DNA from 2 places in the Companilactobacillus sp. y65-5 genome. Region 1 is predicted to be linked to the other one. Evidence: riboswitches for the same ligand, from Rfam matches in the RefSeq annotation. Region 1 holds a riboswitch; the other holds the start of a gene.
What was found. Region 1 has a riboswitch for thiamine pyrophosphate ahead of thiT (energy-coupled thiamine transporter ThiT). Riboswitches for the same ligand answer to the same signal wherever they lie in the genome.

Region 1 (15,060 bases):
GGCACAATAGACGCTGCAACTGTCCATCCTAGAGATATCATTCGTGAAAGTCTTTATGTTTCCGCCACTCAGATCGTGATTGCACATAATCATCCGAGTGGTAGGAGGCAACCATCCGAAAATGATAAAAATTTTTCTTTAAGGTTATTGAAATGTTGCCAGCTAATGGGAATAAACTTGATCGACCATCTCATTGTTGCCAAAAATTCCTATTCAAGTATGAAATTACAAAAATTTATTTAGGTATGTCATTGGACTACTTTAAATTGACCTTTTGTATGATATAATTTTGGGTAGCGTAAAATGTGGTGTGTACTTTAAAGGAGAGAATATAAATTGTTTGGTATTGGATCAAAAAAATTAGGTATAGACTTGGGAACTGCTAATACTCTTGTTTATGCTGAAGGTAAAGGCATCGTTTTAAACGAGCCATCAGTCGTTGCAAAGAACAATAATACTGGAGATATCGTTGCTGTTGGTTCCGATGCTCGTGAGATGATCGGTCGTACACCAGGTAGTATTTCAGCCATTCGTCCTATGAGAGATGGTGTTATTGCTGATTACGATACAACAGCTGCAATGATGAAATACTTCATCGAAAAAGCTGCTGGAAACTCAAAACCATCAGTTATGGTTTGTGTGCCAAGTGGCGTTACTGAAGTTGAAAAGAGAGCTGTCATTGAAGCTACTCAGCATGCGGGTGCTAGAGAAGCTTATGTGATCGAAGAACCATTTGCTGCAGCTATCGGTGCTGGACTTCCAGTTATGGATCCAACAGGTAACATGGTCGTAGATATCGGTGGTGGTACTACTGATGTTGCTACTATTTCACTTGGTGGTATCGTTTCATCACGTTCGATTCGAGTTGCCGGTGATAAGTTTGATGAGTCTATCTCAGCTTATATTAAGACTAACTTTAACCTACAAATCGGTGAAAGAACTGCTGAAGATGTTAAAATTCAAGTTGGTTCAGCCTCAATCGAGAAGGCTAAGGAACTTGAAACCATGCAAATTCGTGGTAGAGACTTAGTTACAGGTCTGCCAAAGACCATTCAATTGACCGGTGAAGACATTGCCACGGCTATTCATGAAGATGTTCAAGAAATCATTGAAACTATCAAAGAAACTCTTGAAGAAACATCTCCCGAAATCGCAGCCGATGTAATTGATCACGGTATTGTACTTACTGGTGGTGGAGCATTGTTACATCATTTGCCAGAAGTAATTTCTGAAGCAACTGGAGTACCTGTATTCATTGCTCAAGACCCACTAGATTGTGTAGCCATCGGTACTGGAGAATCACTTAAAAATATCGATGTAATGCGTCGTCAAAAATAAGCGGGTTTAACCCGTTTTTTTTGTTTACTGTAGGAGGAAGCAATGCAAAAGTTTTTTTCAAACAAAAAGTTAATTATTCTAATGGTAATTCTTATCGTGACTTTTGGACTTTTAGCGGTAACTGTAAATATTCGAGACAACAAAGAGACTCCTCCTGCCGTTCAGCAAGTAGGGAATGATGTTGTCAGTATCGTTGGTGGAGTATTTGCGTATCCAACTAATGCTGTAAAGAATGCTTCTTCAGAGTTTTCTGACTTATACAATACGTATACAGAAAATAAGCATTTGAAGGCCAGAATCGACGACTTGGCTCAAAACCAAGTAAAACTAAAAGTTGTTCAAGACGAAAATAAAAAGTTAAAACAAGAATTGAAATTAAATAGCACACTAACAGATTATTCAACCATTAATGCGTCAGTTTTGTCACGATCACCAAGTAGTTGGCAGAGTTATTTGACGATTAATCGTGGTTCTTCTAGTGGTTTGAAGAAGAACATGCCGGTTATGTCAGGTAAGGGATTGATTGGACGTATTATTGAAGTTGATAAAGTCAGTTCTAAGGTTGAATTGATCTCAACTAATAATGAACTGAATGATAAGTTTGCCTCTGAAATTTTAGATGACAATAACAATGCCATTACTGGTGTTGTTAGTCGTTATGATAGTTCATCCGGTAAGTTGGTTATGGAAAATGTCAACTCAACTAAAGGTATCAAAAAAGGTCAACGAATTATTACCTCTGGATTAGGTGGTAGAACTCCTCGAGGATTGTACATCGGTAAAGTTTATGGAATTAAAAAAGACAATTATGGTATGACTAATTCCGTATATATAACTCCAGCAGCTGAGCTAAGAAACTTTACAGTTGTGACTGTTATCAAGTCATCGGTAAGTGGTGAAAAATAATGGAAATCAAAACTCGGAAGATCGTTGGACAAGTCATATTTTTGCTGCTGACATTTTATCTGGACGGTCTAGTGAAGTGGGCTTTCTTAAACAATATGAACACTGGCGATTTCATGATATTGCCACAAGTCATGTTGATGGCGATCGTATTACTAACAATGAGGATAGATAATCGTCGTCATATTTTAATATACGGTATAGTGTTTGGTTTGATGTATGATTCGTACTATTACGGCATCATTGGACTGTATACCATACTTTTACCACTTATGATGGTGGGTATCGATCACTTCAAATACTTGTTTGTAAAAGCAAATATCGGTTATGAGTTATCAATTTATTTCTTGGCTCTGACATTTTTACAATCAGGGATTTATGTGTTAGAAAGATTGCTTCAACAAACTGGCACCAATACTTTAGATTTTATAACTTATGTATTAGGACCAACCTTACTTTGGAATATGATAGCTTTCTTTATTTTCTATATTCCTTTAGCAAATCTTAGTGACTGGTTGGTTAAATATAGGAGGGAAAGTAAATGAGTAACGTCACTCTTAAAGGTAGTAAAGAGGGATTTGTTGTAATCATTAATGATGAGAGTGACTTCCAACAAGCACTAAAAGACTTGAAAGAACTGATTCTTAAACAAAACATCGGATCTACTGATGATGATGTTATTCAATTTACTATCAAAACTGGTAACAGGTTACTGACTGCTGAACAGATCAAAGAAGTAAAAAAAACTTTTACTGATTATCCTCAAATTGAAATAAAAGATATTATTTCTGAGGTACAATCAAAAGTCGAAGTTTCTGAATTGTTGAAGTCTAGCAAGATGAATGTTGAAACGGGAATCGTTCGAAGTGGTCAAAAGTTGAGCTTTGAGGGAGATGTCTTGTTTTTGGGTGTGCTTCATGAGGGCGCTCAAATCAGCACTGATGGTTCGATCTACGTCTTGGGACGTGTTAACGGAATTGTTCAAGCGGGATATCCTGATAATACTAGTGCAGTTATTTTTGGTGATTTGAGAAATGCCGCGCAGTTACGTATCGCGGATGTTATTGAGATCATCACGGATGATAATTCTGATAAATTACAAAGTCATCAGTTTGCTTACATTGATGACATGCATTCAATCAGCTTAGATGATTTGGAAGATTACAAAGAGGTCATGAGTAATTCTAGAAAAGGGACGGTTTAGTTATGGGGATATCTATTGTTATAACGTCTGGTAAAGGCGGCGTTGGCAAAACTACAACTACCGCTAATATTAGTTCCGTCTTAGCAAGTCTTGGGAAAAAAGTCTGTATGGTGGATCTTGATATTGGACTTAGAAATTTAGATGCTGTCTTGGGTTTAACGAATCGCATTGTTTATGACATTGTTGATGTAGCTCAAAACAGAGTGGTTTTATCACAAGCATTAGTTCGTGATCCTAGATTTGAAGACAATTTGTATTTATTAGCGGCTTCACAATTTGCGGACAAGTATGTACTGGATCAAGATTCAGTGAGAAGGATCATTACTTATTTAAAGCAGAGATTTGATTTTGTTATGATCGATTGTCCAGCGGGAATTGAATACGGCTTCCAAAATGCTGTTACAGTCGCCGATGGGGCGATTGTCGTCACAAACCCTGAACTCGCATCCGTCAGTGACGCTGATAGAGTGGTTGGAATCCTAGAAAGCATGAACATGCCGATAACTCCACATTTGATCATCAATCGTGTTCGTAAGAATATGATCAACGAAGGAACTTCGATGCGAATCGACGATATTGTTAATCACTTGCGGATACCATTATTAGGCGTCGTTGTCGATGAAGATGAAGTTATTGCAGCATCTAATTCGGGTAGAACAGTTATTTCTGATAAGCACAGTGATGCCGGTCATAGTTATCGGAATATAGCTCATCGAATGTTAGGTGAGAATATTCCGTTAGATATGTTCAATGATCAAAAAAAGACTGGTTTTTTCAGCAGAGTATTTGGTAGAAAAAAATAATAATGGTATAATGCTGTTAAATTAAATAGTCAACACAGGGGGAGCCTTTGGCTGAGAGTGATTAAAATCAGACCCTTTAAACCTGTTATGCTAATACATGCGTAGGAATAGTGTTGTTCAAGTAAACAAAAACTCGAACTCTCTTGTGATGACTTAATCAGAAGGGAGTTTTTTGTGTGGCAAAAGCATTATCAAGAAACAATAATTTAGTAGTATTGACGGAGGGAGCGATTATCGTCGCGGCCGCTCAGGCTTTATCCTTCGTACCGCATGATTTGGGAGTTTCTTCAATCCAAGTTGAATATGGATTGATTCCCATGGCGGTCTATGCATTAAGAAGAGGACTAAAGCCAGGATTACTTGCAGGCTTGGTCTGGGGATTGCTAGATTTGCTTCTCAAAGGTTTTAGTAGTGGGGGATTTTTAAATCCACTGCAAGGATTAGTAGAATATCCATTAGCCTTTGCGGCAGTTGGTTTAGTTGGACTAGGTAGTTATCGTGTCAAACGCCAGATTGAGAATGACAAAAGTACATTAGGTTTGATCATCTTTTATTCCAGTATTGGATTCTTAGTCAAATACTTCTTGCACTTCATTGCTGGTGGTATTTACTGGGGTGCATATGCACCAAAGACGATGAACCCGTGGATTTATTCATTGGTCATCAATGGTGGTAGTTTCATCGCCAACATGATCATGTTGCTAGTAATATTGGTATTCTTGAATCGAGTATTCAAGAGATTCATTATTACGAGAGACTAAAAAAAGAGTGTGTAAGCAGGGATTTCATTCCCCACTTGCACACTCTTTTTTTTGTTATATAAAGCTCATTAATGATTCTAGGATAACTCCACCAATTGTAACTAAAATCATCAACCAGACAACAACTTGAGTAATTTTAGTTAAAGTGCTCTTAGGCTTTTTTTCGTCGTTCAAACGTTCCACCACCCAGTTAATATATATGTGAAATATTACTTCAGATAGGATAAATATGCAACATTTGTAGCCAAAAAATCATCAATAATAGAAAGTCCCCCACCATGATATATGCTGATAAATCAACTAATAAAACGTTTTAAATATATCAGTGTCATTTTTCACAATATCAAGTGGTTAATTGTGGTGATTTGTGGTAAATTAAGAAGTGTTAAATGATTGAGGTGAACTGTGGATGTTTATGGGAGAGTTTCATCACACCATTGATGATAAAGGCCGAATAATTATTCCCGCCAAATTCCGAAAGGAAATTGGTGATACCTTTGTGCTTACTCGTGGTATGGATGGATGCCTATTTGGATACTCCATGGATCAATGGGATAAACTTGAAGCTCAACTAGACAAGTTGCCCTTAACAAAAAAAGATGCACGTGCCTTTACTAGATTTTTTTATTCCGCTGCTGGCGAAATGGAATTCGACAAGCAAGGTCGTGTTAATTTATCCTCATCATTGATAGAATTTGCTAAATTAAAAAAGAACTGCGTGGTAGTTGGTGTGTCTGACCGAATCGAGATTTGGGATGAAGAAAGATGGAATGAGTTCAGCCAACAAGCCGAAGACAATTTTGAAGAGATATCGGAGAAAATGACAGATTTTGACTTCTAATGACTTTGTACATAAGACAGTATTATTAAAAGAAACCGTTGATGAGGTTAATCCCAGAGACAATGCCGTTTTTGTGGATGCTACTTTTGGTCGTGGTGGACATACTAAGGAACTTTTGAGCCGTATCAATAATAGTACTGTTTATGCTTTCGATCGTGATGAAGCCGCTATTAAAACGGGTGAACAAATTCAAAACGATCCCGAGGTCATAGGTACTAATAAATTGATACTGATTCGTGATAACTTTGAAAATATGCAGCCAAGATTAAATGACTTAGGAATAACTGAAGTCGATGGAATAGTTTATGATCTTGGTGTTTCTTCACCACAGTTTGATGATGCTGTTCGAGGCTTTAGTTATAAGAAAGAAGCCAGGCTAGATATGAGAATGGATCAACGTCAGGAATTAGACGCTGAAAAAATTGTCAATGACTGGTCCTATAACGAATTAGTAAGTATTTTTTATAAATATAGTGATGAAAAATTTTCGAAACAGATTGCTCGTTCAATTGAACGCATCAGAGCGGATCATCGGATAACATCCACACTGGAACTGGCTGATATAGTTAAAAATGCCATTCCTGCCGCAAGACGCCGTACTGGCGGGCATCCAGCCAAGAGAATTTTTCAAGCTATCAGAATTGCTGTTAATGATGAGCTTGGATCACTTGAGCAATCGTTGGCACAAGCAATTCAATTGTTAGCTCCGAATGGAAGAATCAGTGTCATTACTTTCCAATCAAAAGAAGACAGAATTGTAAAACATATTTTCAAAGAAAATTCAGAAGTTGATCTTCCTAGAGGTTTACCCGTAGTTCCAGATGACTTGAAGCCATTGTTAAAGCAAATTACAAGAAAACCAATTTTACCTAGTAAAGATGAATTAGAAAATAATAATCGTGCACATAGTGCCAAGTTACGTGTTGTCGAGAAGATTTAATTATGGAGAAAATTTATTATGAGAGAAAGTACAGCTAGAAATCTACCAAATTATGAAACAGAACAAACACAAACTAATCCAGCTGCTGCACCTAAGCCTGCGACTCATAAAGTAGCCCTTTCTAAATTAGAAACATCATTAGTTGTTGGACTAGGCCTTTTAACGTTGGCATTAATGGTTATGCTAGTTAGTATTAAGGTTTCTATGACTTCCGCTCAAAATGAATTGGATCATATCTCAACACAAATAACAGAAACAAATACAAACAACGTAAACTTACGTCAAGAGATTTCAGAGATGACGAGCTTTGATCGTTTATCATCTTTTGCTAAAAAACACAATCTAAAAATGAGCAACAAAAGCGTAAGGAACGTATCGAAATGAAATTTAGAAAAATTTTTAAAAATAAGGCAAGACGCAATCGCTATATCGTTGGTTTAATAATTATGATTGCATCTGCCCTTTTTTTGATTGTTTGCATATATCGATTAACGTCGATATCTACTCGTAAAGAATTTGATGGGGTCAACCTTGAACAACGTACGAAAATGAAATATGAACGGTCGTCAATAGTTAACGCCAAACGTGGCGATGTTTTAGATGCCAACGGTGATATGATTGCCGGAGATTCTACGATTTACAATATTTATGCTATTTTATCTAAGAAATCTAAGACTAGCGACGGAAAGGCAAACTATGTAACTGATAAGTCGAAGGTCGCTGAGACTTTGAGCAAGTATTTGCCACTCTCCAAAAAGGAGATTTTGAAATATTTAAATCCTGAAGATAAAAAAACGTACCAAGTTGAATTCGGGCAAGCAGGTCGCGGTCTGTCAATTGAGATGAAGAATAAAATTGAAAGTAAGAAATTGACGGGTATAGACTTTGTTGAGTTACCATCAAGATCTTATCCGAACGGTATTTTTGCTACTAATTTGGTTGGTATTACTAAGGCTGATAACGCAAATGACATTAATAGTAATATTAGTGGCGTTATGGGTGTTGAAAAATATTTCAATAAATTACTAACTGGGAAGAACGGTAAAAGGATCAAAAAAGTTGATTCCAATGGAAATGAATTGCCCGGGTCGCAAATAATTGAAAAAAGTTCAGTCGACGGTTCGAATATTTACTTGACCTTGAATAGTAGAATTCAACAGTATGCTGAGATCTTGGCCCAAAATGTGGAGGACAATTATGCCCCTAAGAATCTTCAGATCTTAGTAATGAATGCCAAAACGGGTGCGATTGAAGCTGCTACTCAACGACCAACTTTCAATCCTACTACTGGTAAGGGATTGACCGATAGTTGGCGTGACACTTTAGTTGAAGATCAATATGAACCGGGATCGGTCATGAAAATTCTAACGTTATCTGCAGCGATTGATTCTGGCAACTACAACGCAAATGAATTGTACAAATCCGGATCAGTTGAAGTTGGTGGCAGGACGGTCAGCGATTGGAATAATGCTGGTTGGGGATATATCCCTATTTCCGAGGCCTTCCCACGTTCATCGAACGTTGGAATGGTTAATTTGGAAGAAAAAATGGGTTCGAAAACTTGGATGAACTATATGAAAAAATTCCATATCGGTGATAAAACCGGTGTAGATCTTCCAGGCGAGGTCTCAGGAAGCATCTCTTATCAACATGAGAGTGATCAGGCTATGACTTCATTTGGTCAGAGTGTGAACGTCAATGCAATGCAAATGTTACAGGCCTTTTCAGCTATTGCTAATGATGGTCAGATGATCAAGCCACAAATCATTCAAAAAATCGTTGATCCTACAACGGGTAAGACGACTAAGAAGTACAAACGTACCGTAGTAGGGACTCCGATCAAAGCAAGTACGGCTAAAAAAGTGCAAAAGGCGATGCGTCAAGTCGTTACTAAGGATTATGGTACTGGTATAGTCTATAATATCCCAAACGTCAAAGTTGGAGTTAAAACTGGTACGGCTCAAATTGCGTCACCAAGTGGTGGTTATTTGACAGGAAATAACAATTATATTTTCTCAGTTGCAGGAATGATACCGTATAATGATCCGAATTACATAGTGTATATCACAATGCAACAACCTCAACAGATGACAGAATCACCAGAAAAAATCCTGTCGGAAGTATTTAATCCGTTAGTTAAACGATTAGTCAGCCAAGGTAAGGAAGCAACTAGTACCGCCGATGCAGGCAATCAATATGTAAGTATTCCAAGTTTGCTGAATGACACTACTGAACAAGCTACTAAGGAAATTAAAAAAATGGGCTTACAAACTGGTATCATTGGTACTGGGAGTAAAGTTGTCCAACAACTTCCTGCCAGTGGAGAAAAAGTTATGCCTGGCCAAAGAATCGTCTTACTAACTAATGGAGCGATGACCATGCCAGACTTGACTGGCTGGTCTAAGAATGATGTGATGAAATTTGCTGAAGTCACTGGTGTACAGCTTACGACCAAGGGAGATGGATATGTCACAAAACAATCCATTGAAAAGGGCCACGTGATTAGTGACAGTGGTAAAATTGAGGTTACATTAAAAAATAAATAAATCTTTAAATGATTAAGGGGATTTTTATGGAATTAAGTAATATTGTTATAGATATCGCTAGTGCCGCAGCAATCGTTGCTATATTAATGCCCTTTCTTATTGGCTATCTAATAGCACATAAGGAAGGTCAGTCAATTCGTGAAGAAGGACCAAAGTGGCACGAAAAAAAATCAGGTACACCTACGATGGGTGGTATTTTAATAATATTAGCAACAGCTGTTACAAGTCTTTGGGTCGGAGCTTGGCAAGGGCAACTGACTCACTCACTACTAATCACAACTTTTGTTATTTTTATTTATGGTTGTATCGGATTTATTGATGACTTCATCAAAGTCTTTAAGAAGCGCAATCTTGGTTTGAAAGCATTGCAAAAATTGATTTTACAAATAATCGTTGCTGCGATTTTTCTATTAGTGTATAACAACGATCAATTACCGATGAATTTTTCCATTCCGGGGTTGTTTTCAATTGATTCAGCCGTAATTTTTGTTTCATTTACTATTTTTTGGCTAGTAGGATTCTCAAACGCAACTAATTTAACTGATGGACTTGATGGCCTACTGGGTGGTTTAGGAACTATCTCTTATGCAACCTATGGTTATATTTCCCTATATCAGAACCGAATCGATCTAGCCATTATCTGTTTTGCCGTTGTCGGTGCTCTGTTGGCATTTTTAGTATTTAATCACAAACCTGCAAAAATCTTTATGGGGGATGTTGGTTCACTTGCTTTAGGTGCTGGTTTAGCAGCAATATCGATTTTATTAGGTAGATACTGGTCATTACTATTGATCGGCTTGGTTTATGTTGTTGAAACAGCCAGCGTGATGTTACAGGTCTTCTCATTCAAAGTCTTCCATCGAAGAATCTTCAAGATGACACCGATTCACCATCACTTTGAAATACTTGGTTGGAATGAATGGAAAGTGGATATCGTATTTTGGATCGTAGGAATTATTTGTTCAGGAATCTATTTAATCTTATTTATGTAGGAAGTCAGTTATGAAAACAGAAAGTGAATATTCAAATAAAAAAATATTAGTGTTAGGGCTTGCAAAAAGCGGTTACGCAGTCGCAAAATTACTAGACAAAATCAACTCTGAAGTAACAGTTGTTGACTCAAATCCTCTTGAAGGTAACGATGAGGCTCAACAACTTATTGATGACGGTTTCAAAGTGATAACCGGTAGCAATGATGCTGAATTAGTCGATACTTCTTATGACTTTGTCGTGAAAAATCCCGGAATCCCTTATTCCAATGAATTGATCAAACATGCGCAAGAAATTGGTGTGCCTGTGATAACAGAACCTGAAATTGCTTATAGTTGTTCTGATGCGACGATGGTTGCTGTTACAGGAACAAATGGTAAAACGACCGTAACAACGTTGATTCAATTGATGCTTGCTCATTCGGATAAGTTTGCCAAATCATATTATGCTGGTAACATAGGTATACCAATTTCAGATGTGATTCAAAAGGCAACTGCAAAAGATGTTGTTGTAACTGAACTTTCAAGTTTTCAATTAGAAGGAACGATCGACTTACATCCACATGTAGCCGTATTGAATAACATATATTCTACTCATTTGGATTTTCACGGAACACGCGAAAATTATATTAAAGCTAAGATGCATATTACTAAAAACCAAACTAACGACGATATCTTCGTGGTCAATTGGAACACTGAAGAATGGCGTGATTTGGCAAAGCAATCCAAAGCTATTATCAAACCATTTTCAGATGAACAAGAACTAACCGATGGAGCATATGCGAAGGATGACAAGATTTATTACAACCAAGAATTCGTAATGGATGCAGATGATATTCAAGTTCCCGGTGAACACAATGTTCAAAATGCTCTAGCAGCCATCAACGTTGCTAAGTTGTTCAACGTAAGTAATGCGGACATTATTGAAGTCTTGACGTCATTCAGAGGTGTTAAACACCGTATACAGTACGTAGATAAGTTAAATGGCAGAAAGTTCTATAATGATTCAAAGGCTACGAATACTGAAGCAACTATCGTTGCCTTGAGTGCATTTAAACAACCAATCGTCTTGATTGCTGGTGGATTGGATCGTGGTAATGGGTTCGATGAATTAGTTCCGTATTTGAAGGGAAAAGTCAAAAATATCATTCTCTATGGTCAAACTGCTGATAAGATGGTAGATGCAGCTGAAAAGGCTAAAATTAGCAATATCACAAAAGTAGATAATCTAAAAGAAGCTGTTCCAGAGGCTTATCGTCAAAGTAGTGAGGGAGAGGTTATTTTACTTTCACCTGCTGCAGCAAGTTGGGATCAATTCGATACCTTCGAACAACGCGGAGACCAATATATTGATGAGGTCGAAGCATTAAAAGGAGAAAATTAATGAGTAAACTACGAGTTATAGTCTCCGGTGGTGGTACTGGTGGTCATATCTATCCTGCAATGGCATTAATCAAGCGTTTAAAGGAACGTGAGATGATTGATGATGTTTTATACGTTGGTACCGAAAAGGGACTAGAGAGCAAAATAGTCAAGCAAGCGGGCATCCAGTTTGAAACAATCGAAATTAAAGGATTCAAACGGAAATTGACATTTGAAAATGTCAAGGTCATGCAGTTATTCTTATCTAGTGTGGGTAAGTCTAAAAAGATCGTTAGGGATTTTAAACCCGATATTGTCATTGGAACAGGCGGATATGTTTCCAGTGCGGTAGTCTATGCGGCTCATCGCTTACACGTACCAACTATTATCCACGAGCAGAATTCTATTGCTGGAGTTACCAATAAATTTTTAGGACATTTTGTTGATCGAATTGCTATCGCCTTCAAGGAAGCACAAGATCAATTTTCAGAAAAACGAAAAATTGTCTTTACTGGTAATCCTCGCGCTCAAGAGGCAGTCGGAATTCAACCCAATGACCGTTTGAGGGAATTTGATTTGAAACCCGGCATACCGACCGTGATGATATTCGGAGGTTCGCGTGGTGCCACACCGATCAATAAGGCAGCAATCAGTGCTCTGAATGATTTTTCCAATGCAGACTATCAAGTGCTATTCGTCACCGGCCGAGTACATTATGACGATGTAATTAAAAAAATTGACGAAAGTCTCCGAAACAGCGAAAATATCTCTGTATTACCATATATCGACAATATGCCTGAGATTTTGCCGGATATTAATTTGATAGTTGGTAGAAGTGGAGCAACAAGCATTGCAGAGATCACAGCGTTAGGAATTCCATCGATTTTCATTCCTAGTCCATATGTCACACATGATCATCAGACTAAGAATGCGATGTCGGTTGCGAAAAATGGTGCTGCAAAGGTAATACCAGAATCGGAATTGACAGCTGAAGGGTTGTTTAAAGAAATAAATAAGATTATGAGTAACAAGGACATTCAAGAGCAAATGTCAGAAGCATCAAAGAAAGCCGGAGTACCAGATGCTTCTGATCGATTGATCAAAGTTATGACTAGTCTAGTAAATAAATGATGTTGAGGTTTTGCAATGGCAAAGAAAAGGAAAAGTAATGTTAAGAATATAGTTATTTTTTTCATCGCCATTGTTATTATCTTCATAGCATATCTGGGGTCACCTCTGAGCAAAGTTCGTAATATCACCGTTACAGGAGTTAACGATCTAGGTGCACAACAGGTGATCGATGCAACTAAGATAAACGATAATAAATTATTGATGAGCGTTTTCTTCGAAAAGAAATCGATCATCAAGCGCACTGAAAAAAAGTTGCCCTCTGTTAAAAACGTCTCGTTTGGAACTAATAATTTGCGAGATTTAACAATACACGTAACTGAGTATCAGACACTGGGCTTGATTTATAAAAAAGGTTATTATTATCGGATAATTGACGATGGACGAATTATTGACCAAAAATTAAAGGCACCCATCGGTAATTATCCGATATATAGCGGATTTAATAGTAATAATAAACTAAAAAAAATATCAAATATATATAAAGAATTAAATGATAATGTTAAAACTAATGTTTCGGAATTTTATAATTCCCCAACTAAATTGAATCCATATCGTATCAAAATTGATATGAATGATGGCAACAAGGTTGTGGCGGATATCCGGACCGTTCAGGCAAAAATGAAGTATTATCCGGGTATCGCTTCACAGATGAAACAGAAAGGTGTCATCAATCTTGAAGTAGGTGCGTATTCTTATCCATTTAAAGATAAGAAATAGGTTTAATATACTCATTTTTGTGTTAAAATTTTCTAATGAATAGATTTTTTTTCTAGGTAAGGGAGGCTGCCACGATTAATGGACAATTCTGAATTTTTTGTAGGTCTAGACATAGGTACCAATTCAATCAAAGTAGTGGTTGCTGAATCGTCAGGAGACAAAGTAAGTGTCGTTGGCGTTGGAAGCGAGAGATCTGAAGGGGTCAACCGTGGCGTTATAGTCGATATCGACAAAGCCGCAGGTGCGATTCAAAAGGCTATTAAGAAGGCTGAGACTCAGGCAAATATAACGATCCGTGACGTTGTAGTGGCAATATCCGCTAACATGTTACAAATCGAAAAATGTCAGGGTATGATCGCCGTTGGTACTGAATCAAAAGAGATAAACGAAAACGATGTAAGACAAGTTATGGCAGCAGCCATGGTTCAAAACTTACCTAGTGAACGTGAAGTAGTTTCATTGATTCCAAAGCAGTTTTCAGTAGACGGATTCAACAACATTCGTGACCCAAGAGGTATGATCGGCGTCCGTTTGGAGATGAAGGGTCTAATTTATACTGCTCCAAAAACTATTGTTCATAACACTAAAAAAGCTATCCAACAAGCGGGATTAAATATTACTCATAAAGTCATATCACCGATGGCATTAAGCCAAGTTGTACTAGACGACGGCGAAAGTGATTTTGGTGCGGTGATTATTGATATGGGTGCTGGCCAGACAACAGCTTCAGTCGTGCATGATAATAATTTAAAACTTTCAACAGTTGATTTTGAAGGTGGCGATTACGTTACGCACGATATTTCAGTAGTCTTGAATACGACTATCGAAAATGCTAATCAGCTAAAACTCTATTATGGTAACGCTGATTCAACAGATGCTTCAACCGAAGAAAATGTTAGCGTTGAAGTAGTCGGTCAAAACGAACCTGAAGCAATATCTGAAGAGTATTTAGCAGAAATAATCGAAGCTAGATTAGAACAGATTTTTACTAGATTAAAGGATCCGCTAGAAGATGCAGGTGCACTATCATTACCCGGGGGAATTGTATTAACTGGTGGTGTGTCTGCCACTCCTAACATTGAAAAACTTGTTAGACAAGCTTTCAACGTCAAGGTCAAGAGCTATGTGCCATCACAAATGGGAATGCGTCATCCGTCGTATTCATTAGGTCTAGGGTTGGTTACATACGCATCCAGATTAAATGATATTGGAATTATTGCTGATAACGTAGTAAACGGTGCAGCTATTAGCTTGAAAAAATCAGCTCCCCAACAACAAACAGTACAGAAACAACCGAAAGTTCAACCAGAACCAAAGGCGCCTGAAGTGGAAACCGAGCCTAAAGAAACGGCTCAAGAACCTCGTCCTAAAAAAGGTAAAAAGCCTTCCAAATTTAAGGATTTCTGGAGCAAATTTTTCGATTAAACATTAATTATTAATATAAAAGTAAAAGTAGTAGGAGGAACTCCTTAATGGAATATTCATTGGATTCAAATAACAATACGGGAGCAGTTATTAAAGTTAT
Region 2 (15,060 bases), on a different contig from region 1:
TAGCATCATTAGTAGAATGTGTAAATATTTTATAAAGTTTCATTCTGTCTCCAAGATAAATATATTTGTTTAAGTCTACCATTGAATCGCCGTTCTGAATATTTATTCGAAAGTTATTATTAGCCAACTTAACCAGTGACATGATATTCTTATATTACTAAAAAATTATAATAACGATTAGGAGATGACTCATGAAAGCAAATCTATCAGAAGAATTATTACGACTTTTGTCCTCAAAGACAGAACCAAAAATCAGTATCGTTCTGCCCATTCATCCCGAAACTCCTCAAATTGAAAATAATATGTTGACCTACAAAAATCTACTTAAGGATATCAAAAAAGATCTAGAATTGAACTATCCTCGCCGTGACTGGAATACTATCATCGAAAGATTAGAGCAACTGCTCTTAGATCGTAATTTATTGAGTTCGCATCGGAAGTCACTATTGATCCTTGCTAATAACGATGATATCCAAATTTGCCAAGTGGATCAGCCAGTTCATCCAAAGTCACACGTCGGCAGCACCTTTTTGATTCAAGATTTATTCAATCAAGACGAATTAACGACTAAACCACAATACCTGATCAACTTGGGGCGTGACCGCATTCATATTATCGACTTGCTTGATCTCAAAGAAACCAGTTTAGCAAGTATTCATAATAAATTCTCAGACTACTACGCTGACTTCGATGCTAATTCTAATTTGAATGTCGGTTCATATGGTGGTTTACAAGGAAATTACCATGGACACCGTTCCAAGGATGCCGAGCAGCAAAAAGATCAATTGATCTACTATCGCTATTTGGACAGTGAATTATCCAAATTATATCAAACTGAGAAATTTCAATTCATCATTTCAGGATTGCCTGAAGTTCTTGACACTTACTTGAATAATTATGGGAATTCAAATTATATCTACAATGTTATCCACAGTTCGATCGCAAACTTACCTACAAATGAATTATCAAAGAAGATCGATCAAGTCTTTCATGATCAAAGAGCAATTCAAACCCAAGCTCTGATCAAAGAATATCATCAAGCCGGACGCCAGAATAAAATTTTGAATGATATCGACAGCATCGAACATGCTCTAAACGAAAAACGCGTGAAGTCGCTGATTTCATTCAACAATGGTGATTCATACTCGATCGATCAGAATAAGCTAATGCTAAAAGCCACTCTGAATAATATCTATTGTCGAGTTATTTCATCTACACAAATGGTTCAAATGCCTGCCATGACTGCAATCGTCTATTAGAAGAAGTATCACTGAAATTTTCAGTGGTACTTTTTTTAATTTATTTAGTTGACATTACTTCGGTACCGAACTATAATCATTTGTGAATTAACAGTTCGGTACCGAACTAAAAATAATAACGAAATGAGGAATATATTATGAGTACATTAACAGATGATTTAATGAAACAATTACATTTTATCAGTGAAGCTAGCAATAACTTCATGAGCCAAAAGAAGCAACGTTTATCAGGACAACAACGCGTTCTAGCTATTTTAAGACTGGAGGATGGTTTAAGCCAGAGTTATTTAACTGAAGTTTTAGACCTTCGACCAAGTTCAGTTGCTGAATTGGTAAAGAAATTAGAGAACAACGGGGACGTAATCCGCAAAGAAGACGAAAACGACAAACGAACAAAGTTAGTTTATTTGACCGATGAAGGACGTAAAAAGGCTGACGAGAATGCGTCACTCAAGAATGAAGATTATAGTGAAGTCTTTTTCGCTGGATTAAATGATGATGAACAAAAACAATTTAGCGATAGCTTGACAAAAATTGCCAGCGGTTGGGATAATGACTTCAAACAAAAAGCTGATAAGTTCGTCGATCCAATGGACCGAATGCAACAAATGCAAAAAGTTCATGAGACTATGATGGCAAAATTCGGTGATGATTGGCAAGACATGTCACCTGAACAAATGCGCCACCATATGCGCAAGCAAATGCGCCAAGCCAGGAGAAATGGTGACTTGCCTGATGGATTCATGCCACAAATGATGCGTGGCAAAGGTTGCCATCATATGGGTCATGAAAATCCACGGATGAGCCAATTTAGATTTTAAAATCAGAATCAAAGAATTAATATAGAGGGCATTGATAATGCGTAGTGAAGCAGTCATGAGAGAAAACATCCCGGCTAAAAAGGGAAATCTCAAGTTCAAAGAATTTTTAAAATTGATCAATAGTGTTAATCCCAAAAAAGGTATCTTTATAATTGGATTGCTGTTGAGCTTAGTCACCAGTGGTGCCAGTTTGGTCGTTCCACAATTAACCAAAGGTTTGGTCGATACTAGTCAATTGACGAAGATCGACGGCAAAATGCTGGCAATTCTATTACTCGCTTTCGCCGTGCAATTAGGTTTTGGTACTATCGGTGGATTCCTACTCCGCTATGTCGGTGAAAGTGCGGTAAAAACTTTACGAGAGAAACTTTGGAATCACCTGCTGAAATTACCAGTGAGCTATTCTGATGATCATAAATCTGGCGAAAGTAGTTCCCGCCTAGTCAATGATACTTCGATCATCAAGGATCTTGTGACATCACAATTTCCCAATTTTATCACTGGTGGCATCCAGTTGATCGGCTCGATGATCATATTGTTTTTGATGGATTGGAAAATGGCGGCTATCATGTTCAGTTCCGTTCCTATCTTCATACTGATATTACTGCCAGTTGGACGCATCCTCTCTAAATTGGGACGTCAACTGCAGGCGGCCACCGCTGACTTCAATGCTGATGCCAGTGAAAAATTGTCCGAAGTTCGCTTGATCAAATCAAGTAATGGTGAAAACTTCGAAAAAACTACCGGTGGGAATTTGATCGAGAAAATATTCACCCTCGGTGTTAAAGATGCCAAAGTCGAAGCAGTGCTCCAACCAATCATGATGACCGCAATATTAGGTATTTTCGTCGGTATATTAGGTTACGGTGCTGTAAGGGTTCAGGCTGGAACAATGTCAAGTGGCTCATTAGTAGCCTTCCTGCTCTACCTATTCAATATCATCGCTCCGGTAACTAGCTTTGCCACTTTCTTCTCTCAAGTGCAAAAGGCTATGGGTTCAACTGCACGTATCCAAGAAATCCTAGATACTGAAATCGAACCAGTTGACGACGGAGAAATAATCGCTGTCGAAGGTAAGATTATCAAGGCTAACAAACTTTCATTTAGTTATGAAGTTGAACACCCTATTCTCACAGACGTGTCGTTTGAAGCAAAACCAAACACAGTCATTGCCTTTGCCGGACCCAGCGGTGGTGGTAAGTCGACACTATTCTCACTGCTCGAACGCTTTTATACTCCTACAAGTGGTGTGATAACCGTTGGTGAACATGACATTAGTAACGTCAATATCTCCAATTGGCGCTCACAAATCGGCTACGTTTCACAAGATAGTGCCGTTTTCGCTGGTAGTATCCGTGATAACCTCCAATATGGATTGAATAAAACCTTATCTGACGATGAACTCTGGCATGGATTAGAATTAGCTTATGCCGACCAATTTGTCAAAGAATTCCCTGAGAAATTAGATACTACGATCGGTGAACGTGGTGTAAAATTATCCGGTGGTCAGAAACAACGCATCGCCATTGCCCGTGCTTTCTTACGTGATCCCAAAATACTCATGCTAGATGAAGCAACGGCAAGTTTGGATTCTGAATCGGAAGAAAAAGTTCAACGAGCATTGGAACAATTGATGATCGGTCGAACTACCTTAGTCATCGCCCACCGACTATCCACTATCGTTGGTGCAGATCAAATTTATTTCATTGAACATGGTCAAGTAACTGGACATGGAACTCACGGTGAATTACTACAAGATCATAAATTATATGCCCAATATGTAAACGAACAGATGGTCAATTAGAAAAGATCTCTGCTGAATTTTGTCAGCAGAGATCTTTTCTAATTTTTTAAACCATTGATAATTTGTTTCTTATACTTCAAAAAATCTGATGATAACAAAAAGTTATCATTTTTTTGTGCTTTACTATCTATCTCGATTTTTTCCAAGCTATCGTTCTGACTACCTTTTAACACATAGACCCGACTCGACAGTTTGATTGCCTCATCGATATCGTGAGTTATGAATAAAGTCGTTAATCCTAATTTTTTATGAATCTTCAAATACCAAGATTGAATCTCTGACTTCGTGAATGGGTCCAAAGCACTGAATGGTTCGTCCAGCAAAATTAAATTATCGGAAAATAAATACGTTCTCAATAACGCCACTCTTTGGCGCATTCCACCCGACAATTCACTTGGATAGGCTTTTTCAACTTTTTCTAATCCGAATTTCTTTAATATATCATCTGCTTCCAACAGTGCCCGTTCCTTCTTGTAGCCCTTTAATAGCAATGGTAAAGCTACATTCTGCTCGGCAGTCTTATATGGTAATAACAGATCTTTTTGTAGCATGTATGAAACATTACCGGGTTGATTCAAGATCGACTTACCATCTAAATAAACTTCACCTTGATTTGGCTCCAAGAGACCAGCAATGATATTGAACAAGGTTGATTTACCAACTCCACTAGGACCAACGATACTAACTATCTCGTTGGCATCCACATAAAAACATAGGTAATTCAAAATCTTTTTGTACTCAAAGCTTTTGGAAATATGTTCAATTACTAATTTATGCATTCAATTACTCCGGCAAATACTTATCGGTAAAACCAGTATCTTTAGGAATCTTCTTCTTGATCAACTTGTTCTCATCCAACCAAGTGTAAAAGGCATTCCAGCGTTGTGGATCAATATAACCCCAGCGTGATTGTTCAGCTGTATATTGCTTCGAGATCCATTCTTGACTGGCATTAACTAATTTCTTATTCAATTCTGGTACTTGTTCCGTCAAAATATTTGCGGCATCCTTAGGATTCTTAACAGCGTAGTCGTAACCTTGAGTAGTTGCCTTCAAGAACTTTTTAGCTGTCTCTGGATCCTTCTTCAATGCGTCGTTATTAGCAATAATGACTGGTGTGTAATAATCAAATGTTGCATTTAAATCTTTGAAGTAGAAATAGTCGACTGGAACTTTTTCTTCTTTAGCAGAGATTCCTCCCCAACCGTAGAAGACCCAAATGGCATCCGCTTGTTTTTCTTTTAAGGCTTTTGGTTCATCAACAATATTATTAGGGATCATCTTTAACTTTTTATAGTCCCCACCATCTTGTTGCATAACATTCTGGATCATGGCCTGTTCAATTGGTGAATCCCATGTGGCATATGTCTTATCCTCAAGACCTTTTGGACGGTTGATACCGTCGCCTTGGCGTGACATGATACCGGAAGTATTGTGTTGTAAAATTGCCGCTACGGCAGTGATCGGTAGTGGTTTTTTCGAAGCATAATTAGCTGCCAAGGTATCCTGTGCTGAGATACCAAAATCAGCCTTGCCACCAGCTACGATCGAGCTGGCATCCCCATCTGAAGGTTGAACGATTTTCACATCCAAACCTTGCTTCTTAAAGTATCCTTTTTGCTTAGCAACGTATAATCCAGTGTGATTAGTATTTGGTGTCCAATCTAATACAATCGTTACTTTTTTCAAATCAGTATCACTTTTGGCGCTCTTTTGACTACTACATCCTGCAAAGATCGTAAACAAACTTAAAACTAATAAAATTTTCCATTTGAATTTCATATTAACTCCCTATTTAATCCCTTTTCCAAGGCATACTATATTTTTCTATGGTATTGATTAATGCTACTAGCAACAAACTGATAATCGAAATCAAAAATATAACGGCAAACATTTTGTCAAAATCATAAGACTTACGTACTCGCGTCATGTACACTCCCAGGCCTTCAAATCCACCTAGCCATTCCGAAATCACCGCACCAATAACGGCATAGGTAACAGCGATTCGCATCGCTGAGAAGAAATCACCTAAACTAGCCGGCATTTTGATGTGCTGAAAAATCTGAAATTGATTGGCTCCCATGGACTGCAATAACCTTATCTCATCTTTATCGACTGATGAAAATCCATTCAGCATTGCTACTGATACGGGAAAGAAAATCGTGATAATGATCAACACTACTTTGGGCATGATCCCGAAACCAAACCAAATCGTCAATAATGGTGCGATGGCAACTGTCGGAATGGTTTGTGTTAACACCAAAACTGGATAGAGTGCATCTTTCATTTTTTTGAAATGATCCATCACGATTGCCGCAATGATCCCCAAAGTCACACCAGAGATCAATCCGACTACCGCTTCTAACAAGGTTACTTTGGCATGAAACATCAATAACGAAAAGTCATTAACAAATGCCTGATAAACTTGCACTGGCGATGGCAACATGAAATCTGGTACTAACTTGAAAAGGCTGATGATTTGCCAGAGTACAATTATCGATACGACAGAAAAAATCGAATAAGCATTAATGTTGGTGCTTTTTCGTTTTCTTCTCAATACTCAAGACTTCCCCTTCTGGCTTATAGATCACTTTGATATATGCGGAAACACTAGGCGCGCCCGCTTTGATGGCGATAAGCTGACATTGCTTGACGATTTCCATCAATTCATCATAGTCACCTTCAATCGAAGTTTCGAAAGCACCTACTTGATAATTTAGTCCCGTACCGGAAATGTAGGCAATAACCTCATCCACGATACTGATCAACTTGTCCTCATCCTTAACTATTGGTAAAACTTGAATCGCTACACTTGCTTCCATCTATCTTCCCCATTTCTCTGAATTAAAAAAGCATTTTCCCAGAATAGGGAAAATGCTTGACTAGTCAATAAATGACACGCTCCCTACACTGGTATTGGCCAACAGGTTCAAAGGGTCAGGTCAAAGACCTTCTCAACGCATACGCGTCCCCCTGCAATATTGTATTGTTCCAAAAAATGTTTCACTTGTGATATATCATCCGCTGCTTTAGGACTACCACAGATTACAGGATGCAAAAAGGCCTGTCAATTTATCACTCGATAGGCGAATAACTTTTGACAGGTCCTAATTCCTTGCTATACTTGCATTTCTAAGTATGATTCTTTATACGTTATTATATTATCGTATAAGGTTATATAAAAAGAAACGTAAAAATACCGCGTAAAATAATTAAAAAATATTACTCATCCGTATGAGATTTTAATAACGGCATAGCTGATTGTAAAAATTCCATCGCAAATTGTTGATCGTAGATCCAAGATTTAATCTGATTCTTTTGCAAGATCAATGGCATGCGGTCATGTATCTCGATCATAGATTCATTCGGAGCAGTCGTTAACAGGACACTGCGAGTCTCCCCCTCAAATACCTTATAGCATCCGGCGATATATAAGGTTTCTGTATCATCACCGTAGTTGAAACGATGCTTGACCTTGTCAGCGGACCACTCAAAAAATCCCGTAGTCGGATAAACACAACGTCGATTCAAAAAAGAGTCCGCAAACATCGGCTTCTGCATGATCGTCTCAGATCGAGCGTTGATGATGTTTTGCCCAGCTTTGAATCCCGGGAATCCCCATTTCATCGTTACTACTTGTACTTGTTGATTTCCAGCTTTGACAATAGCGGTCGGATCAGTGGGGAAAACTTCTCCAGTCTTAGGTTGATAACCGTTTTCCACAGCTAACTGATAAATTCTGTTGATCTCCGCATTATCATCTGGTTGAAATGTAAAACGTCCACACATATTTGAACTCCTGTTGATACTTATTTACAGATAATTTTAACAAATAAATATCTTGTGGAAAAATAATATACATCAAGTAGATATTTAATAATTCTTATTCGTAGCTTGAATTGTACTAATTCGTAATAAGACTGCACCGATGCTCAGCATTAACAAGCTTTGATATTAGGTAGTATACTGGCTCAGACTATTAGTTTTCTTGATGTCGTAATTTGCAAAAAAAATTGCACCCTTACGAGTGCAATTAAGTGAATATTATTGAAGTACGACCGATTTATCAAAATTAGGAATCCATTCGGAAACTGCAAAATGGTCGTGGGAAATTTCTTTTACTTTATTGATCCATTCAATTTCATTAGCCGCCCTGGCTTCTAAAATCTCATTGGAAGTGTTAGTCGCATACATGCTTTGATTGACCAACCACCACGTATGAGCGATACTGGCACGGTTTAAATCTTCATTCAAGCGCATTGACTCATAAACCGGCGTCGTCTCTGGCAGTGTTAACATCAAAACTTCGGTTTCATTTTTGTCTTGTAGACGAGGGAGTAATTTCTGGATCGATTCCGGAACATCCCCGGAACTACGTTTCAATTCCTTAGCATAGCTCTGGGTCGAATCAAGTAACAATAGCGTGTGACCAGTTGGTGCCGTATCGATCACTACCACTTCATTTTCGGATGCATCGACTATTTCCGCGAAAGCTCTGAAGACTGCGATCTCCTGTGTACAAGGTGATCGTAAGTCCTCCTCAACATAGGCGACATCATTGTCGTTCATCGTTTCCTTCGCCTTATCGATAACTTCATCCTGATAATTCTTTAATTCCTTTTTTTCATCAATGTGGCTGACAGAGATATCCTCAGTCCCTGACAAATACAGGTTCAAATGGTCAGCTGGATCAGTAGTTGCCAAGCGAACTTTTTTCCCTGCCTTAGCTAATTCTTTAGCAATTCGTATGGCAATCGTAGTTTTACCAACGCCACCTTTTCCCATCGTGAATATAATCTTCTTATCAGTTGCAATAAAGTTATCAATGATAGCTTGTAGCTTGGGGAATTCGATTTCAGGATTGTTTTGTTCCACGATCTCTGGTTGATTCTTATTCAACAAAATTCGTAGCTTATCTATCCCGGTGACATTGTAGGGACGTAAAGGAACATAGAACGTATCGAATTTTTGTAATTCTGCGGGAATCTCTGCCAAATCAGTCTGTTGTTGACCGTAGATTGCTTGAGAAATATTATCATCGGCCTTTTCCAGCAGACCGTTTACAATTAATTTTTGATTCAAAATACCAATATTTCTCAATTCATCCGAAGAACGTTTAGCTTCGATAATTGAAGCCTTTTGTGGACGAGTAACTAACATTAATGTAGTTAACTGTCCATCACTCAGAGTATCGACAGCGTTTGTATACATTTCCTTCTTGTCACCTAGCCCTGATAATTGACCTAAGCAAGAAGTACCTGTGGTGTTTTCGTTCAAAAAACTACTCCAAGCTGATGGCAACTGTAACATCCGCAAAGTATGACCAGTAGGTGCAGTATCAAAAATAATGTAGTCATACCCATCTTCGATCGTCGTATCAGTCAGGAAGTTTGCGAACTCATTAAAAGCTGCGATCTCCACTGTACATGAACCCGAAAGTTGTTCTTCCATGTTTTCCAAAGCACTGTCAGGCAGTATGCCACGATATGGACCGACAATACTCTCACGATATTCGCTAGCAGCCGTTACCGGATCGAAATTTGCAACTTTGAGATTAGGAACTCCTGAAATGGTCTTGGGCTTGTTAGTAAGCTCCGTTTGAAAAACATCTTGTAAGTTAGATGCTGGATCAGTGCTGACCAACATCACTTTAAAGCCAGCATCAGTTAACTGAATGGCCGTGGCACATGCCGTTGTAGTTTTACCAACGCCACCTTTTCCGGTGAAAAATAAATATTTGGTCAGTTCAATATTGGTCGGTTCATATAGCTTCATCCCGCACACCTCCTAACAGCAGTCAGACTTACCACCTTCTGCGTTTACTTGTTCAACCTCTGGTTCAGCGAATTCTAAGCCAGTATATTCTGTCAATTCTTCTTTAGTTGGATATTCTCCAGATTTAACGACCTTACCATCAACTAATGTCATTGGTAAAATATCTCTACCTTCATCCTGAATAGCCTTCAAAACTAAGGGATTATTAACAAACGCTGCCGGATCACTTCTTAAATTATGACGATCTGCATCAATATTATCAGCTTCATCCATTGCTTCAAAAGCTGAAGTGATCATCAGTAGAGTCTTATCCACAGATGGTCCACATACTCCGGTGGAACAGCATAATGCACGTTCAAACAATTCTATTTTTTTCATATGTATCTTCCCCTTTTATGTATTTATTGTCCAAGCAAAAAAAACAAACTTACTACTATGAAAACAGGTGCTAATTGAAGTAATAATATCTATCAATCATCTGTGTATTTTAAATATAGATGATTATCTATGTATAATATAAAATAGGGTGTAAGCGTTGTCAAGTGAAATTGTTAACAAAGCTACAGTTGTTAAATTAAGCTATTGACAAGAATGAAACAACCTAAGTGTAACCTGATGATTTTTACAAAAGTGTCAGGCTTTTTTATGAGACGAAATTTAGATATTGGTTTGGAAACAAAAAAATGCTATTCAAAGATATTGGCTTATTTTTTGCAATTTCGATGATAAAAGCAAGTAATTTAATGGGAAAACTAGGAAATTATTTTAACTGAATAGGACTAGGTTTAACTCTAAATATTATCAGTTTTAGAAAACAGTAGAATGTTTGTCAGAATTAATAACACTAACAAGATATGTGTAACACGCATAATAACTAATTTGTCTAGCATTAGATTGATTGTTCTAATTGCATGATATTTAATTTAAATTCTTTGAATTATGCTCTTGACTTAAACTATGGTTTAAGTCCTATACTAACCACAACTATTAAAAAGGAGTGTAATTTTTATGTCAAATAACACATGGATTGTTACTGGTACTTCAACTGGTTTTGGTAAGGAACTCGCTACTCTGTTAGCTCAACAAGAAGATGTCAACTTAGTGGCAACGGCTCGGCACACTGACCAATTAGATTATCTAGATCAATATGACCATGGGCAAATTTTGAAGCAGACCTTAGATGTTACTAACTCTGATGAGATTAAGGATACTATTAATAATGCTTTGGAAAAGTTCGGCACGATTGATGTGTTAGTTAATAATGCTGGACTTGGTTACTTTGCCACCTTTGAAGAAAGTGACTTAAAGGAAGCAAAGTACATGTTTGATGTTAATGTTTGGGGACTGGCAGAAATGACCCAAGCCGTATTGCCCACAATGCGGAAACAACGGTCTGGTGCCATTGTTAACTTTTCTTCAATTGGTGGATTGGCTTCATTCCCAATTTGGTCTTTCTACCACGGAACTAAGTATGCCGTTGAAGGAATCAGTGAGTCCATTGCAAAGGAAACCGCTGACCTTGGTATTAAGATTATGATTGTGGAACCTAGTGGTTTTCGGACTGATTGGGCTGGTCGTTCCTCAAAGAAGACTATGCCAACGCACGACGACTACCAAAAGTTTGCTAAAGACATTACTACTAACGCAGAAGGTGCCCACCACGAACCCGGTGACCCTAAGGCCGCTGCTAAGATCATCTATGATGAAGTAACGGATAACTTTGCTGACTTACCATTGCGGTTGCCACTCGGGAAGTTTTCAGTTGACACGGCAATTGAAAAATATGAAAATACTCTCAAAGAATTTAAGAAGAGTCGTGATCTATCAATCTCGGCTGATCAACCAGAAAAATAAGGAGACTGACTACGATGCGTGAAATTGAAAAGTTAGATGCTGGGCAAGAATATTATTTTCTCGATCCAGAAGTTGTCGAACGGAAAGCAAAGAGTGCAACGGTATCGGAAGAATTTAACGCAATTTCTTCAAGTGACCTAGCTGCTCAAGAGAAAAAAGCAAAATAAATCCTGGGTTCCCATGGGAAACGAGTTTCGATGCAGGCGCCAATTCACTTTGATAACGGGAAGAACATTCATGTTGGTGAAGACTTCTTGAGCAACTATAATCTAACAATTCTCGATATTGCACCAGTCAATATTGGTCATAATGTGATGATTGGTCCCAATGTTGATATTTACACTGTTAACCATCCAACAACAGCAATCGGTCGTAGAAAGTACCTGGCCCAGGCGACACCAGTCAATATTGGTAATGATGTATGGATCGGTGGTCGCGTAGTTATCCTTCCCGGCGTGACGGTGGGTAATAATGTTGTGATTGCTGCGGGAGCGGTAGTTACACACGATATTCCAGATAATAGTATCGCTGCTGGAGTTCCAACAAAGGTAATTAAGCATTTAGATGAATAAGTGTTATGTTGTAATAGTAAATAAATATTAAAGGCTGAGTATATTCCCAGTCTTTTTGCGTATGAGGTGAATTAAAATGACTTATTCAATTGGTGATGTAGCAGAAATTATGGGGATTGCCCAGTCGACCATCCGCTATTATGAAAAACGGGGCTTATTGCCGTTTGTTGACCGTGATTCAGCAGGGCGCCGGCAGTTTAAGGATAATGATTTTAACTTTCTTCAAGTAATTGAATGTATGAAGAAGAGTGGCCTTAAAATTGAACAGATTCGTGACTTTGTTGAGATGTGCATGCAAGGTGATATGACGCTGGAAGATCGCTATAACTTTCTTGATCGTGAAGAACGGGTTCTGATGGAAAAGATCGAAACCCTCCAGCAACAGTTAGATTTTCTGCGGTATAAGAAGTGGTATTATAAAACATCATTGGAGGCCGGAACAGAACAAGTTCATTTTGATCAAGCTGGGAATGTCGATTCTAACACCCGAGAAATTTATGAACGAGAACTGGCTAACTGTGGTGATATTCGGCAATTGATTGACTATCATAAAACGGCAAAAGAGACGGAGTAATTACAGTGTTAATTAAAAACATAAAGAAGGGACCGTAGATTTTTCAATAGTTGCTTCCGAACAGCAGTATCCTGACGATATTCTGTTATGGGAAGAACCATTAAAATGGGTTTGCTCTCGAAATTTCAACTTGAGTAATCTAGAGTGCCTACCAATCGCATTATTCTCAGATAATTGTGTTATCAATGACTATTCCATTTATTCGCTACGAAAATGTAAAATGAAATTTAATGTTGTCTTCACTAGTACCAGTATGGATAACATCGAAACAAGTGCTAAAGATGGGATTGTAATCGCGCTCCTACCACAGTCATCTATTACTGAAGAATATAAAATGGTTCCAGAAAAATATGTGTCATGCCCCTTTACTTTAACTAAAAATTGAGGCAGAAATCTCCTGATTTTAATCAGGTAGATGAATGCTTGATAATTAACGCCGTGAGGCGTTTTTTGATTCTCGATATAATGTTCTACAACATCTTGCGTATGACGTGATTTGGTATTAATCCTATATTATAATAATAAAATACAAGTAAGGAGGTTAAGCGATATGAGTAAAACGATGGCACAACTTCCGTATCACTATGGTGTTAAAGTGCGGATCTTTCCATCGACTGCACAGAAGCGACTAATCAAACGAAATAGTAACGCTAGCCGATTTATTTATAATGAGATGAACGGTATGAACAAAGAATTGTTCACCCTTCGTCAAGTTCAAATACCAATTGAAGTCGTTCAAAAACGTATAGAGACATTAGAACAAAGATTGAAGAGACCTTCTACCGGGATATCGAACATTCATGGTTGGCTCAACGATAGTGATCTAGACAGTTTGATGAAAGCTAATGCGATCCAGAATTATCGTGCTGCTTGGAATCTTTTTTGTAAGGTGCATCGTTCAGGTACACCAGTTTTTCATAAAAAAACTACTGAACAAAAATACCAAACTTCATGCTTGTATTCGACAAAGGTAAAAGTATCCAACATGTTGACGGGTAGTGTCCGATTATTAGATAAGAGTCGGATACACTTGCCTAAAATTGGACGGGTACGTTTTAGTGGTATGCCAGCTAAATTGTGGAAAAAAGCTGATATTATTCGTATCGGTACAGTCACGATCTCAATGGACTCTAACGAAAATTATTATGTTTCACTTCAACTTGCTTCTGAACAACCTTTCGTTACCATTGCAGAAAACTCAGGCAAGTCTTCTATTGGAATCGACTTGAATACTGACAACTTCCTGACTGATTCAGACGGTAACGTAATAGCTAATCCACGTTATTATCGTTCTATCAAAGGTAAATTAGCTAGAGAGCAACGGAAGTTGTCCAGAAGAGCTACAAGAGCCAAAAAGGAACACCGCAAACTGATCGATTCTAAGAACTACCAGAAACAACGTAGAGTAGTTGCCGCACTCCATATCAAGATAGCCAATCAACGGAAAAACTTCTTACATCAAACCTCAACTACACTGGTCAAGAACCACGACTTGGTCGTTGCGGAAGAATTGAGGAGTAAAAACTTATTAAAGAACCACGCACTGGCAATGAGTATCGCTGACGTCGGTTGGCGGACATTCTTAGATATGCTTAGCTATAAAGCTGACCTTTACGGAAAAAAGTTTGTCACGGTTGACCCTAGAAATACCACGCAAACATGTAGTGAATGTGGATTCATTATGGGAACCAATAACACAGATAAGCTGACCTTAGCTGACCGAGAGTGGACATGTCTTAACTGCGACACCTTTCATATTCGTGATCACAACGCTGCTCAAAACATTTTGATCAAAGGCTTAGCTTAAAAAAACAACAGTCCATCGGCAACCTGTGGACTATAAAGGCTTTGGTAATTAGCACGTAAGACCCATTGGGCGATCGCTGTATCTAAGCTAATTGTGGTCGTATCACTATTGAGTGGTATTCTCACAAATTTCCTACTTTAGTGGGGAGTGGTTGATAAATAGGACTTACTTGGAACAATGATAAAAAAATTAACGCTCCATTAGTAAACCGTGTTATAGAATGTGCGCAGAAATCAGTTTCAGAAAGTATTTATAATATAAAGCCACTTAATGATGAACGATTCATATTGTAATTTCCTTAAATTTAGATGGATAATTTATGAAAATTTCTAAATAATAAATCACCTCCGTTCCATTGATGACTCCATATTTTTTTGATGCAGTAAACCTTCAACTCTATAATCATCAATTTTGATGTAAAAAAAGTACCCTATCCCAACTTACAAGCCTAAAATCACTAACAGTAACCCATTTAAAAAATATACTTAAAAAGTGAAAATGAGACGAAAAACTAAAATTTAGTTTTTCGTCTCATTTTCACTTTTTAAGGCTAGTTAATACTGCCTTTTTATTTTTTTACCATGTCTATTAAAT

Region 2: linked by a shared signal. The riboswitch ahead of AC27FM_RS03930 (thiamine-binding protein) and the one ahead of thiT (energy-coupled thiamine transporter ThiT) in region 1 are both predicted to bind thiamine pyrophosphate.

The regions. Positions count from the first base shown of each region.
Region 1 is NZ_BAAJOA010000001.1:425,273-440,332, reverse strand. Features, by position in the region: gene radC (RadC family protein) at 1-243, shown strand, start outside; gene AC27FM_RS02250 (rod shape-determining protein) at 337-1,338, shown strand; gene mreC (rod shape-determining protein MreC) at 1,381-2,244, shown strand; gene mreD (rod shape-determining protein MreD) at 2,244-2,786, shown strand; gene AC27FM_RS02235 (septum site-determining protein MinC) at 2,783-3,445, shown strand; gene minD (septum site-determining protein MinD) at 3,448-4,248, shown strand; TPP riboswitch at 4,276-4,374, shown strand; gene thiT (energy-coupled thiamine transporter ThiT) at 4,425-5,009, shown strand; gene AC27FM_RS02220 (DUF4044 domain-containing protein) at 5,064-5,183, opposite strand; gene mraZ (division/cell wall cluster transcriptional repressor MraZ) at 5,419-5,850, shown strand; gene rsmH (16S rRNA (cytosine(1402)-N(4))-methyltransferase RsmH) at 5,840-6,790, shown strand; gene ftsL (cell division protein FtsL) at 6,809-7,174, shown strand; gene AC27FM_RS02200 (penicillin-binding transpeptidase domain-containing protein) at 7,171-9,336, shown strand; gene mraY (phospho-N-acetylmuramoyl-pentapeptide-transferase) at 9,363-10,328, shown strand; gene murD (UDP-N-acetylmuramoyl-L-alanine--D-glutamate ligase) at 10,339-11,709, shown strand; gene murG (undecaprenyldiphospho-muramoylpentapeptide beta-N-acetylglucosaminyltransferase) at 11,709-12,818, shown strand; gene AC27FM_RS02180 (cell division protein FtsQ/DivIB) at 12,834-13,535, shown strand; gene ftsA (cell division protein FtsA) at 13,614-14,960, shown strand; gene ftsZ (cell division protein FtsZ) at 15,008-15,060, shown strand, end outside.
Region 2 is NZ_BAAJOA010000002.1:2,379-17,438, forward strand. Features, by position in the region: gene AC27FM_RS03895 (DUF2238 domain-containing protein) at 1-43, opposite strand, end outside; gene AC27FM_RS03900 (baeRF8 domain-containing protein) at 192-1,259, shown strand; gene AC27FM_RS03905 (MarR family winged helix-turn-helix transcriptional regulator) at 1,397-2,080, shown strand; gene AC27FM_RS03910 (ABC transporter ATP-binding protein) at 2,118-3,884, shown strand; gene AC27FM_RS03915 (ABC transporter ATP-binding protein) at 3,923-4,663, opposite strand; gene AC27FM_RS03920 (ABC transporter substrate-binding protein) at 4,668-5,666, opposite strand; gene AC27FM_RS03925 (ABC transporter permease) at 5,680-6,441, opposite strand; gene AC27FM_RS03930 (thiamine-binding protein) at 6,410-6,706, opposite strand; TPP riboswitch at 6,770-6,869, opposite strand; gene AC27FM_RS03935 (SOS response-associated peptidase) at 7,107-7,673, opposite strand; gene arsA (arsenical pump-driving ATPase) at 7,929-9,659, opposite strand; gene arsD (arsenite efflux transporter metallochaperone ArsD) at 9,672-10,037, opposite strand; gene AC27FM_RS03950 (oxidoreductase) at 10,668-11,513, shown strand; partial or broken gene AC27FM_RS03955 (sugar O-acetyltransferase) at 11,528-12,085, shown strand; gene AC27FM_RS03960 (MerR family transcriptional regulator) at 12,162-12,659, shown strand; partial or broken gene AC27FM_RS03965 (LysR substrate-binding domain-containing protein) at 12,694-13,044, shown strand; gene AC27FM_RS03970 (RNA-guided endonuclease InsQ/TnpB family protein) at 13,210-14,466, shown strand; gene AC27FM_RS03975 (FGGY-family carbohydrate kinase) at 15,055-15,060, opposite strand, start outside.